One region of the Shouchella sp. JSM 1781072 genome, then DNA from elsewhere that is predicted to be linked to it. Evidence: predicted binding sites of a transcription regulator. Region 1 holds the regulator's gene; the other holds the start of a gene.
What was found. The regulator LexA, encoded in region 1, represses DNA repair genes until DNA is damaged. The targets are predictions, from matches to a motif close to CGAACATATGTTCG.
Positions count from the first base shown of each region.

Region 2: ACE1TH_RS15190 (YhjD family protein) is a predicted target of LexA. The motif match lies at 2,340-2,353, and genes of this name have one in related genera.

Region 1 covers NZ_JBHFQE010000001.1:902,985-907,201, forward strand. The annotation lists gene dinB (DNA polymerase IV) at 1-595, shown strand, start outside; gene ACE1TH_RS04790 (MFS transporter) at 927-2,135, shown strand; gene lexA (transcriptional repressor LexA) at 2,183-2,812, opposite strand; gene ACE1TH_RS04800 (hypothetical protein) at 2,967-3,125, shown strand; gene ACE1TH_RS04805 (YneB family resolvase-like protein) at 3,156-3,818, shown strand; gene ACE1TH_RS04810 (DUF896 domain-containing protein) at 3,865-4,104, shown strand; gene tkt (transketolase) at 4,187-4,217, shown strand, end outside.
Region 2 covers NZ_JBHFQE010000003.1:259,834-264,050, reverse strand. The annotation lists gene solA (N-methyl-L-tryptophan oxidase) at 93-1,235, shown strand; gene ACE1TH_RS15195 (aldo/keto reductase) at 1,292-2,275, shown strand; gene ACE1TH_RS15190 (YhjD family protein) at 2,389-2,811, shown strand; gene ACE1TH_RS15185 (hypothetical protein) at 2,863-3,093, opposite strand; gene amaP (alkaline shock response membrane anchor protein AmaP) at 3,301-3,846, shown strand; gene ACE1TH_RS15175 (DUF2273 domain-containing protein) at 3,858-4,067, shown strand; gene ACE1TH_RS15170 (Asp23/Gls24 family envelope stress response protein) at 4,094-4,217, shown strand, end outside.

The DNA.
Region 1 (4,217 bases):
TGTCAAAAAGCCTGCTGGACTCACTGTCATTCCACCAGACAAGGCACTGACGTTTATAAAAGAACTAGCCGTAGAGAAGTTTCCAGGTATCGGGCCAAAAACTGCTGAAAAAATGCACAGTCTGAACATCTATGTAGGCGATGATTTATACAAGATGACTCAGCTTGATCTTGTTCATCATTTCGGAAAAGCTGGTTTATCTTATTACAAACGAGCAAGGGGCATTGATAACAATCGGCTGAAACTGCATCGTGATCGAAAATCGGTTGGAAAAGAACATACGTATGCACAACCACTTGTAACCGATGAAGATGTTTTATTAAAACTAAGACTTTTAGCAGATGAAGTGCAAGCTTCCCTTGAACGAGTAAAAAAACAAGGGAAAACTATTGTCTTGAAGATTCGCTATCGATCATTTGAAACGATAACGAGGCGGATTAGTTTACCTGATTACGTTCACACAAGTGAAGCGTTATATCAGTATGTGCAAGAATTGTGGTTTGAATATGGAGAGATCCGTCACCAAGTTCGTTTGCTTGGAGTGAGTGTAACGAATTTAGTTGAAATACGCTACCAAACACTTTCGCTTTTTTGAAGCGGTTAAAGATAAAATAAAATAATTCCTACAATGACAAGTAACAAAAACAGGACAAGAATGGTGATAAGCAATACCATTTCATCTGAAAGATCCATTCCATTCGCCTCCTATGTATGGGTTATAGTCATCCTATGAAATTTTTTCGGATGTGTGAAAAGAGAATGAAATGAAAGAAAACGGGCTGTTTAGACTCTTTTCTTACAGATTTAGCTAGGAGAGAGCGTTTGACGGCTGTTTTTTTTTCGCATATATTTAGAGTTGCGAAATAAACAAGGAAGATCTTTAGACAACGAAGGTGATCAGTATAAAAGCGGAAAAGCGTAATTTAATGATTATGTGGTTTGCCAACTTGTTTGTTGGTGCAAGTATGACAATGGTCATTCCATTTTTATCTCTTTACATTGAATCGTTCGGACAATATTCAGGTGAAGATGTTCAAAGATGGTCTGGCTTTGTTTTCGGTATTTCTTTCTTAGTTGCTTTTCTCGTTGCGCCAATTTGGGGACGAATTGGAGATCGTTACGGACGAAAAAAAGTACTCATTGGAACTGGTTTTGGGATTGCCATCTCGGTATTTCTTATGGGGTATGTTCAATCTGTTGAGGCATTGTTTGTTCTGCGTGCTTTCATGGGGCTTGCGACAGGGTTTATCCCTGCATCAATGGCTCTAATTGCAGCACAAAGTAGTAAGCGTACAGCAGGAGAAACGCTCGGAACTTTACAGACAGGTACTGTTTCTGGAGGTTTACTAGGACCTTTGTTTGGAGGTCTGATCGCAGATACTGTTGGAATGGAATTAACGTTTGTATTGACCGCGTCAATCTTAACCCTCGCATCACTACTTGTTGTTTTTGGGGTAAAAGAAGTGATTTATGAAGAAAAAGGTGAGAAAAAGCGGAAATATGCAGCAAAAGAGGTACTGGCATTTATTGTTCGTTCCCCTATGCTAATCATGGTAATGGTTGTAGCGCTCATTATTCAAATGGCATTGTTTAGCGTCCAGCCACTTTTAGCTCTATTCGTTAATGATTTAGTCGGGCCAGTTGAAAATATGGCATTTTTAGCCGGTTTAGCGTTTTCAATAACCGGTTTAGGGAACTTATTGTCAACTCGAAAATGGGGACAGCTAGGTGATCGAATGGGCCATGAAAAGGTAATGCTCATTTTACTTATTTTGTCTGGTGTGTTTTTCATTCCGCAAGCATTCGTTGATTCACTCTGGCAATTAATTGTGTTACGCTTCGTCTTTGGTTTAGCGGTAGGAGGATTAATTCCTTGCACGACAGCGTTTATTCGCCAAGCGTGTCCAGTATCGATGCAAGGGGAAGTGCTCGGTTATAATCAAAGCTTTCGTTTTTTAGGAAACGTATTAGGACCGGTCTCAGGCGGTTTAATTGCAGCGAGTTTTGGTATTCCGTATGTATTTATTAGTGCCGGCGTCTTGTTTCTTCTGACCGCGATTGTTTTAAAAATCATGTTAAATAGTGAAAGTAAAAAAGAAGAGAATGAGGCTGACAGTCAAGCCCATCATCAATAAAGGCGTAAAAAAAGAGCACTGGGTTTTCCGGTGCTCTTTCTTTATGTTTAATGGATCGTTCGGAAAACACCAATGACTTTTCCTAAAATCGTACAATTGTCTAGTATAATCGGCTTCATTGTTGAATTTTCAGGCTGAAGGCGAATGTAGTTCTTTTCTCGGAAAAAACGTTTGACGGTGGCTTCATTTTCATCAGTCATCGCAACAATAATATCACCATTATCAGCACTTTGCTGTTGCTTCACAATGACTTGGTCCCCATCGAAAATACCCGCTTCGATCATACTTTCACCTTGAATAACTAAGGCATACACTTGTTCATGACCAGACATATGATCTGGAAGGGGGAGGTAGTCATCGATATTTTCAATCGCTGTAATTGGACTACCTGCTGTAACCTTACCAATTACAGGAATATAGCGTGCACGTTCACGAATAATGGAAGGCTCGTCCAGTGCTTCTTCAAGCGAAAGCACTTCAATTGCTCGAGGTTTCGTAGGATCACGACGAATGTATCCTTTCTTTTCAAGACGAGCAAGATGACCATGTACGGTTGAGCTTGATGCTAAACCTACTGCTTCCCCAATTTCACGTACGGAAGGCGGATAGCCTTTCTTTTTTACTTCATCTTTAATAAATAATAAAATTTCTTCTTGTCTAGTAGATAATTTAGACACTCCTCTTCACCTGCTTTATCTATGTATTCGTTATCTTTACTTTAGCACATCGAACATACGAACGCAAACATAAGTTCTAAAAATGCTTGACACGAACAAAAGTTCGAAGTATCTTAGAGTAAGAACAAATATTCTTACGAACGGGTGATCGATAATGAAGAAGAATCAAGAAAAAGGAATTATTATTGCTGGTATTATTACTGTTTTATTTATGTTTAGTAGTTTGTTATCCTTTGATGGTGATGAGAACGAGCAAGTAGAGGATCGAAACAGCAATACGGACAGTCACGTAATCCTTTTAAATGATCGTTAGTCGCTGAAACATTGCAGTGGGAGGTACAGTATGAAACGAAATAAAGCCATTTTATATTGTCGAGTTAGTACGGATAAAGAAAGTCAACAAACGTCTTTAGCTCGTCAAGAAGATGAATTAGTGAAAATGGCTCATCAACATGGAATAGAAGTGAGCGATTGTCTTTCTGAGGTTGCTAGTGGATATGACTTGGATCGCGATAATCTTCTATTTCTTTTAGATCAAGCAAAAAAACAAACGTTTACGCATTTGCTTGTAACAGACGAGACGAGAATTGGTAGGGGAAGAGCGAGGACTGCTATTCTATATCAACTTCAAAAGTATGGCATTACGATTTATACATGTCACAACGATGGTGCATTACATTTATCAGAAGCAGACGAGATGGTTTTTGAAATCGTAGCCATCGTGGAAGAGTACCAGCGAAAATTACATAACTTGAAAATCAAACGCGGGATGAGAAAAGCGATTGAAAAAGGGTATCATCCGGAGCGCAACTTAAAAGATACAGGTAGTGGGGGACGCAGTAAAAAAGACCTCCCAATTGAAGAAATTGTTAGATTGCGAGAGAAAAAGCTAACGTTTCATGACATTGCGATAACGTTAAATGGGTTAGGTTATCATTGTTCAAAAGCAACGGTACATCGGCGTTTTCAGCAATACGAGCAAACAAAATCAGATGAGTTGATCTAATGAAATGAAGATGCTATGATGACAACCGAAGGATAGGTGATTGACGTTGTTATCAAAATCAAAATTAGACCGAATCAATGAACTGTCTCAACTAGCGAAGACATCAGGATTAACGAAGCAGCAAAAAGACGAACAGCAAGCGCTTCGAAAAGAATATTTAAATACGTTCCGCTCCACATTTAAAAATCAACTACATTCCGTTAAAGTTGTTGATGAAGAGGGTACGGATGTGACACCGCAAAAGCTAAAAGATAGTAAAGCACAAAAACAAAATCCACCACACTAAATGTACAAGCTCCCGTCAGGCTTGTACATTTTTTTTATTTTGTTTATGATGGAAACGTACGAAGAATGAAAGGGTGTAACAAATGAAAAACAATATTGAAGAATTAGCGGTAA
Region 2 (4,217 bases), on a different contig from region 1:
AGAAGAGTATGCGTTTGACGTGATCCTCTTTCGCTCTTCATCTAATTATCGTATACTAGTACGAAAATTCATGCAATGAAGGTGGAGAGCAGATGCAGTATGATGTTTTGGTTGTTGGTGCCGGCTCAATGGGGATGGCGGCAGGCTATTTTTTGGCGAAGAGTGGCAAACGAGTGTTGTTACTTGATTCGTCTCATCCACCTCATCAAAGGGGAAGTCACCATGGAGAGACACGAATCATTCGTCATGCCTACGCAGAAGGATCGCTCTATGTTCCATTTGTGCTGAGAGCGCAAGAATTGTGGACGTCACTTGAAAGAGAGAGCGGAAAATCGTTGTTTTTAAAAACAGGTGTATTAAGTGTGGGGAAAGAAGAAAGTAAGTTGGTTCAAGGAACGTTGAAAAGTGCCGAGGCGTATCAACTTCCATTAGAAGTTTTAAATGCAAACGATATTCATCATCGGTACCCAGGTGTCAACGTACAGCCAGGCTATGTTGGTTGTTTTGAACCAAACTCGGGTGTGTTGAGGTGCGAGGAGAGTATTGATGCGTACCGTACGTTAGCGGAATCATACGGAGCCACCATAATCGGAGATACGAGCGTTCAAGATGTAGAGATACACAAAGATTCTGTGACTGTTTTTACAAAAACAGATACCTATAATGCCCATTCGCTCGTCGTTACCTCAGGAGCATGGGCGCAGGAAATGTTAGCGAAGCTTGATTTGACGGTTCCTCTGACTCCTCTTCGGAAGACTTTTGCATGGTACGATGCCGATGAACGACACTACGGTTCAGAACAATTTCCAGCTTTTGCGTTTGAAACAGAGAATGGTTTGTACTATGGCTTCCCTAGTATTGACGGCGCTGGTTTAAAAGTCGGACGTCACGATGGAGGCGTGCCCGTAAACCCTAATCATGATTTGCAGCCTTTTGGGGCAAGGAAAGAGGATGAAGAGGATTTACATACATTTTTACGCCATTCCTTGCCTAAAGTAGGGAATCTGACATATGGAAAGACATGCCTTTATACCATGACACCAGATGATCGCTTTATTATTGATCGGCATCCGCGGCATGAACATGTTGCAATCGCGGCGGGCTTTTCTGGTCACGGGTTTAAATTTAGTAGTGCGGTGGGTCAAGCATTAAGTCAGCTAATTATTTCTGGAAACACTGACATCGACTTGTCAGCATTTTCTTGCCGGCGTTTTAATCTAAACGAGTACTATTAATTTGCGTTGGAGTTTAGTCTAGAGGGTAAACTAGGAGGAAAAGGAGGCTTATCGTAATGGACTATGTTAAATTCGGCAACACAGGAATGGACGTTTCGCGACTTTGTTTAGGTGCGATGGGTTTCGGGGACCCGAATAATTGGATTCATAAATGGATCTTAAATGAAGAGAAAAGTCGCCCGGTTATTAAAAAGGCTCTTGATCTTGGCATTAATTTCTTTGACACGGCGAACATTTATTCAATGGGTGAAAGTGAGCGAGTTTTAGGAAAAGCGCTAAATGACTACGCAAACCGAGATGACATTGTTGTGGCAACAAAAGTGTTTATGCCGATGCGACCTGACAGACCGAACAGTGGGGGACTTTCTCGGAAAGAAATTTTAACGGAAATTGACCATAGTTTAGAACGGCTAGGAATGGATTATGTTGACTTATACATTACTCATCGCTGGGACTACGACACGCCTATTGAAGAGACGATGGAAGCCTTGCATGATGTGGTGAAAGCAGGAAAGGCGCGGCATATTGGGGCGAGCGCCATGTTTACATGGCAATTTCAAAAGGCGCAGCACATAGCAAAGGAAAATGGATGGACGCCATTTGTATCGATGCAAAACCACTATAATATGATCTATCGGGAAGAAGAGCGAGAAATGATGCCATATTGCAGTGATCAACAAATTGCGGTCACGCCCTATAGCCCACTAGCAGCAGGTCGTTTAACGCGGGATCCGTCTGAATCCACCCCACGCTCTGAAACTGACCAAACACAAAAATCAAAGTATGACCCCATGCAGGATGTGGATCGAGGAATTATAGAGCGTGTAGGAGAAATTGCCGATCAACATGGGGTTTCACGTGATAAAGTGGCACTGGCTTGGTTGCTGAACAAGGATCCAGTCGTGGCTCCCATCATAGGTGCTCAAAAAGAAAAACATTTGGAAAGCGCAGTAGGGGCGTTGGATGTCAAGCTCACATCTCAAGAAATGCACTATCTAGAAGAACGTTACGTCCCGCATCCAGTTGTAGGTGCAAGATAAACAGGATTATGAAAAAGTCTGGCAATAAATCAATTGTTGTCAGCTTTTCTTTTTACTTGAATACCGAACGTATATTCGTATATAATAAACGAGAAAGAAAGGTGGCGAGCGAAATGAATACACGAGTAGATCAAGAGCTAGACTTTGCTCACTTGCTTACCGTAAAAACAGAGCCTATACTCATTTTCCGTACATATATTTTTATCGCGCTTGCTAAAAAAATTCTGATTTCAGAGCAACAATCGTTTTTAAAACGAAACATCCAAGTGACTTTTCCTGAAGCTTACGTGAAAGTGATTCAGCAAGCACTCATTTTTTTGGAGAGGGATTTGCTTCAGACTCAAGCTGTAATGGCGAAGCGAAACATGCGAGTGAATTTACGTCCAAAGATCAAAGCAGATCGAACGTACACGTATGCGTGCTGGTTAAACGGAAAAATTCTTTATACAGGAGGGGCTTCTAATCGACTTAAGACAGAAGTCATGCGCTACGTCCAATTTTATTTGAATGGCGGGAAAGGGGCAGGTGCACAATAAAAAAGCTTATCGATCAGTTCGATAAGCTGGAAAAGAATAGTCTGTTTCTTTTTAGAAATGTTCCATTGGTCTTTTATGTAATAAGGCTTCTTCAAGCGTATAGTATAGGCAATCACGCTTAATATCTTCAATATATGTATAAATAAATTCACGTTCATAGCCGAATTCGTATAGCACTTCCTCTAAATTAATACCCTCTCGCAAAACCGTTTCCAGCCTCATATTTGTACCATATAACTTTGTCTCACCAGAATTCATTTTTAGCTCATACACATTACGCAAAAAATCACTCCTTGAAAAGTTTGTGTATAGCTCCTTTGTACCCGATTTTTAAGAAGATTAACCTAGTTTCTGAATTTCCTAAAAAAGAAAAGTGACCTAGTTATAAAGTTGCAGAAAAGAGGGTTTAGCTTTTTGCAGTGGGGGTAAAAAAATAGCGAGTCTAATCTTGCAAGATAGATGTCAAGTTTTTTTGAAGGAGGTGAGAGAATGAATGGCGTTCTGCGATTTTTTATGGCACTGTTTGCTTTATTAACACTTGTTGTTTCTGTAGGATTCATTCTGCAAATAACAAATGTGTACAATGTGTTTGACGAGATCCTTGCCCTTGGTGAACCGTACTTTTGGGTCTTGATCGGTGTCTTCGCCTTTCTGATTTTGCTATCCTTGATTTTGTTTTTTGCTAGTTTCAGAAGAAGTGAAAGTGAAATTCATTCCTATCACGTCTCTACTGAGGTAGGGGAAATTGGAATTTCAAAGCAGTCAATTGAATCAACTGCATTAAAAAGCGCACGGTCCCTTGATGGGATGCGTTCGTTAGAAATCCATTCAAGGATCTCTAGAGATTCCAATCAAGTAGCATTGGAAATTACGTATACGCCTTTTGGGCCAAACCCTGTCCAACAAAACGCAAAAAAATTACAGGACCGGGTAAAGCAAGATCTTGAATCATGGTTAGAAGTAGCTGTTTCTGAAGTGAAAGTATTTGTGAAACAGAATCAACCGAATCAAAATAAGCGGCAACGTGTTATTTAAGGAGGGTGCGCATGAATCCAGAAACTGTAAAGCGTTATCGCGGACGGATTGTAGGTCTTCTGATTGCAGCGGTGTTCAGTGTTCTCTTTTTTACGATTGGCTTTTGGTACACCGTTGCCGTTGGACTATTCATTACAATTGGTTTCTTAGTTGGTAAATGGGCTGATGGAGATTTAAATGCCTCTGGCTATCTAGATGCTCTATTTAGTAAAAGACAATAAATTACACGAATTAGGAGATGATGAAAATGAATAACGTAAAATCAACGACAAAAACAGATGAAACGTACATGAAAGAAAAAAGAGAGCAAGAAGAAAAGAATCAAAATCGCGACAAATTAACATATGACACAGAAGTCATAAAAAAAATTA